Regions from separate parts of the Paenibacillus sp. FSL K6-1230 genome, predicted to be linked through region 1. Evidence: a T-box and tRNA genes for the amino acid it is inferred to sense, from the RefSeq annotation. Region 1 holds a T-box; the other holds one or more tRNA genes.
The links. The T-box of region 1 lies ahead of trpS (tryptophan--tRNA ligase). A T-box ahead of a tRNA ligase gene usually reads a tRNA of that ligase, here a tRNA-Trp.
Positions count from the first base shown of each region.

Region 2: it has a tRNA-Trp gene. The T-box ahead of trpS (tryptophan--tRNA ligase) is inferred to sense a tRNA for this amino acid. The anticodon was not compared.

Region 1 is NZ_JBBOCK010000001.1:5,137,478-5,141,380, forward strand. Features, by position in the region: gene MKX74_RS22690 (metal-dependent hydrolase) at 1-363, shown strand, start outside; gene MKX74_RS22695 (alpha/beta-type small acid-soluble spore protein) at 714-947, opposite strand; gene MKX74_RS22700 (hypothetical protein) at 1,066-1,233, shown strand; gene trpS (tryptophan--tRNA ligase) at 1,578-2,561, opposite strand; T-box leader at 2,641-2,925, opposite strand; gene MKX74_RS22710 (aldose 1-epimerase) at 3,070-3,903, shown strand, end outside.
Region 2 is NZ_JBBOCK010000001.1:749,684-753,586, reverse strand. Features, by position in the region: gene MKX74_RS03350 (extracellular solute-binding protein) at 1-1,052, opposite strand, end outside; tRNA gene MKX74_RS03345 (tRNA-Gly) at 1,272-1,342, opposite strand; tRNA gene MKX74_RS03340 (tRNA-Pro) at 1,353-1,426, opposite strand; tRNA gene MKX74_RS03335 (tRNA-Arg) at 1,569-1,645, opposite strand; tRNA gene MKX74_RS03330 (tRNA-Gly) at 1,651-1,725, opposite strand; tRNA gene MKX74_RS03325 (tRNA-Leu) at 1,734-1,814, opposite strand; tRNA gene MKX74_RS03320 (tRNA-Lys) at 1,828-1,903, opposite strand; tRNA gene MKX74_RS03315 (tRNA-Trp) at 1,921-1,994, opposite strand; tRNA gene MKX74_RS03310 (tRNA-Tyr) at 2,002-2,087, opposite strand; tRNA gene MKX74_RS03305 (tRNA-Thr) at 2,092-2,167, opposite strand; tRNA gene MKX74_RS03300 (tRNA-Asp) at 2,293-2,369, opposite strand; tRNA gene MKX74_RS03295 (tRNA-Met) at 2,400-2,473, opposite strand; tRNA gene MKX74_RS03290 (tRNA-Val) at 2,485-2,560, opposite strand; tRNA gene MKX74_RS03285 (tRNA-Glu) at 2,685-2,756, opposite strand; tRNA gene MKX74_RS03280 (tRNA-Ser) at 2,776-2,864, opposite strand; tRNA gene MKX74_RS03275 (tRNA-Asn) at 2,868-2,943, opposite strand; rRNA gene rrf (5S ribosomal RNA) at 3,004-3,120, opposite strand; rRNA gene MKX74_RS03265 (23S ribosomal RNA) at 3,318-3,903, opposite strand, start outside.

The DNA of each region.
Region 1 (3,903 bases):
TGGAACAAATGGCATGTCGTGAAGGCATCACGTAATGGCAGCTATGAGCTCGGCATCTATGAGAACGGTGAGCTGAATTGGAATCGACGCGCCAAGTCCTCTACGCACGCAGCTGTGGAAGTCTCCACCCAGCACAGTGACATTCGTTCCTTCTTGTATTTCTCCTCATATGCCGTGGCGGATGTAGAAGAATTTGCTTGGGGATATATTGTTCGTTGGACCGATGTTCGTTATCGGCACCGAAAGCAGTATCCGTTCGTAGCAGTCATTGCTATGGATCGCAACTTCGAGACACTTCACACCTATGTCGGCTGGCTAAGTGACGAGAAAATGCAAAAAAGACTGTCCCCTCACATGAACTAGACAGTCTCTTGGTTATGCTCGAACGAATCACAATATTGCAGTTGGCAAGGAACGCTATTAGAGCATCTGTTACAGTTCCAACCTGAATAATGGGCATGAGTGACACGATAACTGACACTCATGCCTTAAATTTTCGAAATACTTCCTCTCGACAGATGCACAAACGTCCCATTCCAGTTGTTACTATGTAAGCGTACTCTTGACGAAATAGTGGCGTTTGATTCACAATACAAGAAGGAATACTTAAAAAATAAAGGAAACGGTTAAATTCCGTCTAGCCATGACGAGAAAAAGCCGGAGCACTTACGCTCCGGACTTTCATTCATGCAGGTATTGCTGAAAGTCGAGTCTTACAGTCCTGTCTGGCCTGCTGAAGTACCTGCCAGCGAAGCTTCTGCTTGCTGTACCAGCTTTTTGGTAATATATCCACCCAGGGAGCCAGCTTCACGAGATGGCATGTTGCCATAGTAGCCGTCTGCTGGAATTGTAATTCCAAGCTCCTGCGCAGCCTCATATTTCAATTGCTGAATGGCACTGTTAGCTTGTTGAACAACCAGATTGTTTGAACGATTACGTCCTGCCATATTTGAATCTCCTTTCAGTCTTGTGAATGAAGTTCCTTGCAAGCTTGCAAGCTTAGTATGGCTCAGACCCGGTTGCTTATTCCTGAAATGATCATATTCAATTATGGAGGTTTTTGCCATGAGTAAGTCTCTGTCCATGTGGTTCGCAGCTTCTTCCATCGTACTATTGACCGCTTCCGCTGTTGCGATCAGCCATTCGATCTGGCTGGCTCTTCTGCTTGGTTTGCTGTCTGTAGGAAATATTGGCTGGGGCTTCGTCGTCAAAGCCAAGCGCAATCGAGCCTAGTACCACGCCCCCTATGGGTGCAGCCGCTGCAAGCTTTAATAGTGCGCTTATGCGATATGGTTTGGGTAACCGCTCTCTTTGTTCAAGATCTATTTGCTCAGCCATGCTGTATCCATAGCCAAAAAGAGGAGCCCATAAGGGCCCCTCTTTTTGGTGTATCTAATACATAAGATGCAGCTATTGCACCTTCATGCATTGAAGCTTAGTGTATGAAGGGGTTGGCCCAAAGAAGAATGTCCTACGAGTTTAGCCTACTCCTACAGAGTTTAAACTACTGAGTTTAGCTTACGGAAGCCTATGCTATAGCCGGATTTTATAGCTAGCTCACTTGCGACGAGCTAGCTTTATCTAGGCAAAAAGCCCATCCGATGCCTTACCTCAGTCAAAGTACGCTCAGCTGCCTCCTGCGCTCTTTCAGCGGATTGGGAGAGAACACGGGTCAACTCTCCGGATTCACGAATGTCTCGATAACGCTGTTGCAGTGGCTCGATGACGCTAAGCACGGCCTCAGCAAGCTCTTTTTTGAAGGCGCCATACATCTGCCCCTCGAATCTTCTCTCCACCTCGGATAGCGACAATCCAGAGCATTGACTATAAATACTCATCAGATTGCTGACCTCAGGCTTGTTGGCAGGATCATAACGGACTTCGCTTCCCGAATCCGTAGTTGCCCGACTGATTTTCTTACGAATGACGGACGGCTCATCCAGCAATGCAATATAGCTGCCTGGGTTAGGATTGCTCTTACTCATTTTCTTCGAGCCATCATCCAGTGACATGATTCTAGCCCCAACCTCAGGAATATAAGGCTCTGGAATGGTGAAGAACTCCCCGAATCTGTGATTAAAACGTCCTGCCAGATCACGGGTCAGCTCCAGATGCTGCTTTTGATCCTCGCCTACGGGTACGAGATCCGCATTATAGATCAGAATATCAGCAGCCATCAGTGCAGGGTATACGAAGAGTCCCGCACCGACGGATTCCTTCCCTTCCGACTTGTCCTTGAACTGCGTCATCCGCTCCAGCTCACCCATATTAGTCAACGTCGTCAGAATCCATCCGAGCTCTGCATGCTGTGGCACATGGGATTGGATGAACACACTGGATTTCACTGGGTCAATGCCAGCAGCCAGATACAACGCAGCTACAGCCTCTGATTGCTCCCGCAGCTTGGCTGGCTCCTGCTGGACAGTAATGGCGTGCAAGTCCACAACCATGAAATAACACTGATGCTCATGCTGTAAGGCCACAAAATTCTTCATAGCCCCGATGTAGTTGCCAAGGGTCAGTTGACCGCTGGGCTGAATACCTGAGAGCACTGTTTTCATAATTACATTCCTCCTATTTCCGATATGATCTGCAATTCCACTGAGTCTCCCTAGCGAACGCAAAAAAGGCCCCACATCCCCAAGGGACGCGAGACCGTGGTACCACCCTAATTCGCTGTCTCTGACTATGGCCCGAGAGCTGTTCTGTTGAACAGCACGGAAATCACCAAGAATAGAAGACCAGCCTTCAGGTTCCTGTAACGGGGAACAGTCGTTCCTTCATACTGACAAGCAAACAACGTAAGCTTGGGTTCTGTCGGAAACTCCAAGGTCCATTCGGCATTCCTCTCCCGCCGATTCACATCAACCATCGGCTTTCTGTAGAGAGTCTGGATTGCTTACTCTTCCTTGTCATCGTATTCAGCGGTATGCAGGACAGTATCATTTGACTGTCTCTTTTACTTAACAGTATGATAATTCCAGTTCACCTGAATGTCAAATAACATGTTATCATAAGAATGTATATTGCAATCATTATCCGATCAAAAGTGAACAAAGGAGCATGGATATGAAACAAGTGACCAAAGGACATTGGAATGGTTACGACACGTACGTCTTACATAGCGAAGAGCTGGAAGTCACGGTACTGCCGCGGCTGGGAAATCAGGCCATCTCTGTCCAGGATACCCTCAGTGGACGCGAGGTTGTACGTAGACCTGAAGAACAGGATTTGTCCTTATTTCAACAGAAGCCCTACCATTTCGGCGTTCCACTGCTTGTTCCTCCAGGACGCATTCGTCAAGGCCGCTTCACTTATGAAGGAATTGCATATCAATTCGATCAAAATACCGATAACCACAATCATATTCACGGGCTCCATCGCAAGCAAGCCTGGTGCGTAACCGACATTGAAGAAGACGAAGACGGATGTACATTGACGTCGGAATTGCTGACTGCAAATGATCCGCATTGGCTTGAGCAATTCCCGATTCCTCTGCGGCTGCAGATGAGCTATCGACTACAGGGAAATATGTTCACGCAGACACTGGAGGTCACTAACTTAGGGGAGCATAACGCTCCTTTCGGCATAGGTTACCATACCTGGTTCTTGCTTGACGGTCAGCCTGAACGTTGGCAGCTCCAGCTACCCGTCAGCGGTCTCTACGGTCTGGATGAGCAGTTGCTTCCTACCGGCGAGCTCCAAGAGCTCGGGAACCTGGCTTGTCTCACAGATGCACTCCCGTTGCAAGGTACGAATCTGGACACAGCTCTTCGAGCTGCTCCGGGGCCTGCTGTGGCGAATCTGGTTCGGAATGATGGTTATACAGTTCGTTATACGGTGGATGAGAGCTACTTCAAGCACTGGGTGCTGTATACCAAAGGTGAATGTGAGCAGTATCTA
Region 2 (3,903 bases), 4.4 Mb from region 1:
TTGGCTGAGATTGGCACGCCGCGCTCACCCTTGATCAGCTTGTTAGCTTCTGGATCATTAGTGTAGAAATCAATGAACTTAGCTGCTTCTTCCTTTACCTTAGAGCTAGCTGCAATAGACCAGTACATCGTTGGCTGCATGTAGATACCCTTTTCCATATCCGGTCCGAACATTGGAGCCAGTGCCATCGGCTTATCCACTACCGATTGCAGAGCCACATATTGGTTAGACCATTGCCATTCACCAATCTGTTTGCCCTTCACGATCTGGGATTCTTCCAGAATACCTTTGGATTGATTGATAATTTCTGGGGATGGAGCTCCTTTGGCCTGCATCGTGTCAGCCAGTGTACCGAAGAAATCGGCGAAGAGCTTGTCATCCTCATATCCTAAAGCTGTACCTTCTGCATTGTAGAGGGACAGTCCCTTCGTACGCAGATAATAGTTGAAGAAAATGTCTGCTGCCATCGAGCTGTCAAAATAAATGTCCTTGGAGCCAGCTTGCTTGGCGAGCTCAGAGTATTGCTCAAATGTCCAATTCTCAGGAATTTCAATACCTGCCTCTTTCAGCTTCTCAGGCACATATTGATAGCTGAGTACGTTTACCCCTGTCGGGATGCCATATTGCTTGCCTTGAATGACGCCTGTCTGCAGTACGCTTTCAGCTACATCTCCAGTCTGGATGGCACTGCCCACATAGGAGCCGAGATCCTCCAGCTGACCATTCTGAGCGTATTGGCTGATATAGGATACGTCCATCTGAATAATATCCGGAAGTTGGTTGGCTGCAGCCTGAGGCGCAAGCTTCTTCCAGTAATCATCGAATGCAGCATATTCCACGTCAATCTTCACATTGGGATTCTTTTGCTTATAGAGGTCAATAACCTGTTGTGTATACTCATGACGTTTATCAGACCCCCACCACGCAATACGCAGTGTTACCTGTCCGTCACCAGAGGTACCGCCACTGTCCCCGCTTCCCCCTGAGCTACTGCAAGCCGAAGCAAACAGCAGCAAAAAAGTCATCATCAAAAATAGTCCTTTTTTCTTCACATCGCTCTCCCCTTTTTCGCTGTAATGGAACGGAGCTGTCGGAATCACAGGAAAACATTTTGTTGATAGCGCTTTCATCTGCTCCTAAGATCATTTTCCCAAAATTCAGGTCTGATTTGAATACACAAATCCGTGTTCATACCTTCAAAATTCAGTGTAGCATATACTAAAAAGAGATGGCACTATAGCAGTGCCATCTCTCTTAACGAATCTATGTAAAGCGGGTGATGGGAATCGAACCCACGCTACCAGCTTGGAAGGCTGGAGTTCTACCATTGAACTACACCCGCACGTATAAGATCGGGACGACACGATTTGAACATGCGACCCCCTGGTCCCAAACCAGGTGCTCTACCAAGCTGAGCTACGTCCCGATATTGAATAATATGACGTCCCCTGAGAGATACCGACAACATGCGTCGGACTGCGAAGTTAAGCTAACGAGGCTTAGCTCCGACGAACTCATTCGTTCGAATCCATATCAGTGAACTTTGTAAACCACTGTAAGTAGTTATATGGCGTCCCCTGAGAGATTCGAACTCCCGACCTTTTGATTCGTAGTCAAACGCTCTATCCAGCTGAGCTAAGGGGACTTATTTGGAGCGGACGACGGGAATCGAACCCGCGACCCTCGCCTTGGCAAGGCGATGCTCTACCGCTGAGCCACGTCCGCAAAACCTATGCGCGTGGAGGGACTTGAACCCCCACGTCAAAGACGCTAGATCCTAAGTCTAGTGCGTCTGCCAATTCCGCCACACGCGCATATGATACATTATGGTGAGCCATGAAGGACTCGAACCTTCGACACCCTGATTAAAAGTCAGGTGCTCTACCAACTGAGCTAATGGCTCTCATTAAGAGAGTTAAATGGCAGGGGCAGCAGGAATTGAACCCACACTAACGGTTTTGGAGACCGCTGTTCTACCTTTAAACTATGCCCCTAAAAAACTGGTGGAGGATGATGGATTCGAACCACCGAACCCGTAAGGGAGCAGATTTACAGTCTGATGCGTTTGGCCACTTCGCTAATCCTCCACAATGGTGCCGGCGAGAGGACTTGAACCCCCAACCTACTGATTACAAGTCAGTTGCTCTACCAGTTGAGCTACACCGGCATATGAAATTAAAAGGTAAAACTAACGGGATGCTCTCATTCCGTGTGCGACACAGAAGTCCATGCTTACGAAGCACATGCTCCGACGAACCCTTAGTGATTCTCTTCCCTGAAGTTAAATCAAAATGGCGGAACTGACGGGATTCGAACCCGCGATCTCCTGCGTGACAGGCAGGCATGTTAGGCCTCTACACCACAGTTCCATGAGTTACTTTCAATCGCTTGAAAGATAATTGCGGGGACAGGATTTGAACCTGTGACCTTCGGGTTATGAGCCCGACGAGCTACCGAACTGCTCCACCCCGCGATATTAAATTATGGTGGAGGCTGAGGGGATCGAACCCCCGACCCTCTGCTTGTAAGGCAGATGCTCTCCCAGCTGAGCTAAGCCTCCATATTTATGACTCGTATGGATTGCGTCTTACGATGTAAGTCAACTGCGATGTATTTCTATCGAAGCTTATGCTCCGACGAACCTCTAGGGGTTCTCATTTTTCATCGGCTATGGGATAGCCTTATGACCCGTAGGGGATTCGAACCCCTGTTACCTCCGTGAAAGGGAGGTGTCTTAACCCCTTGACCAACGGGCCTTGTAAATTAGTGAATCAACGGAGAGAGAGGGATTCGAACCCTCGAGACGCTTTTGGCGCCTACACGATTTCCAATCGTGCTCCTTCGGCCAACTCGGACACCTCTCCATATGGCTCCCCGAACAGGACTCGAACCTGTGACAACTCGATTAACAGTCGAGTGCTCTACCAACTGAGCTATCAGGGAATATCTTCCAATGTGTATGTATGCCGCATGCACAGGCGAAAAAAAACCCCCATATGGGGTGCTTGGCGGCGTCCTACTCTCCCAGGACCCTTCGGTCCAAGTACCATCGGCGCTGGAGGGCTTAACGGTCGTGTTCGGGATGGGTACGTGTGGAACCCCTCCGCTATCGCCACCAAACGTGCATTTGGTTCACAAATGCTTATGCCTGCTTTGGAGTACTGCACTTTTATACGTATTCCTTCACAGTATTCTTTCAGGTTACTGCATCGCCAAATGCAGCTTGTACTTCACGTAGGATCACGTCTACTTGAAACGTTATCCACATGAATTACACCCTGAAAACTGGAACCGAAACGAATCATTGCATTCTACTTTAGGATAAGCCCTCGACCGATTAGTACTGGTCAGCTCCATGCATTACTGCACTTCCACCCCCAGCCTATCTACCTCGTCGTCTTCAAGGGGTCTTACTAATTGGGAAATCTCATCTTGAGGGGGGCTTCACGCTTAGATGCTTTCAGCGCTTATCCCGTCCGTACATAGCTACCCAGCGGTGCTCCTGGCGGAACAACTGGTACACCAGCGGTACGTCCATCCCGGTCCTCTCGTACTAAGGACAGCTCCTCTCAAATTTCCTACGCCCACGACAGATAGGGACCGAACTGTCTCACGACGTTCTGAACCCAGCTCGCGTACCGCTTTAATGGGCGAACAGCCCAACCCTTGGGACCTACTTCAGCCCCAGGATGCGATGAGCCGACATCGAGGTGCCAAACCTCCCCGTCGATGTGGACTCTTGGGGGAGATAAGCCTGTTATCCCCAGGGTAGCTTTTATCCGTTGAGCGATGGCCCTTCCATGCGGTACCACCGGATCACTAAGCCCGACTTTCGTCCCTGCTCGACTTGTAGGTCTCGCAGTCAAGCTCCCTTCTGCCTTTGCACTCTTCGAATGATTTCCA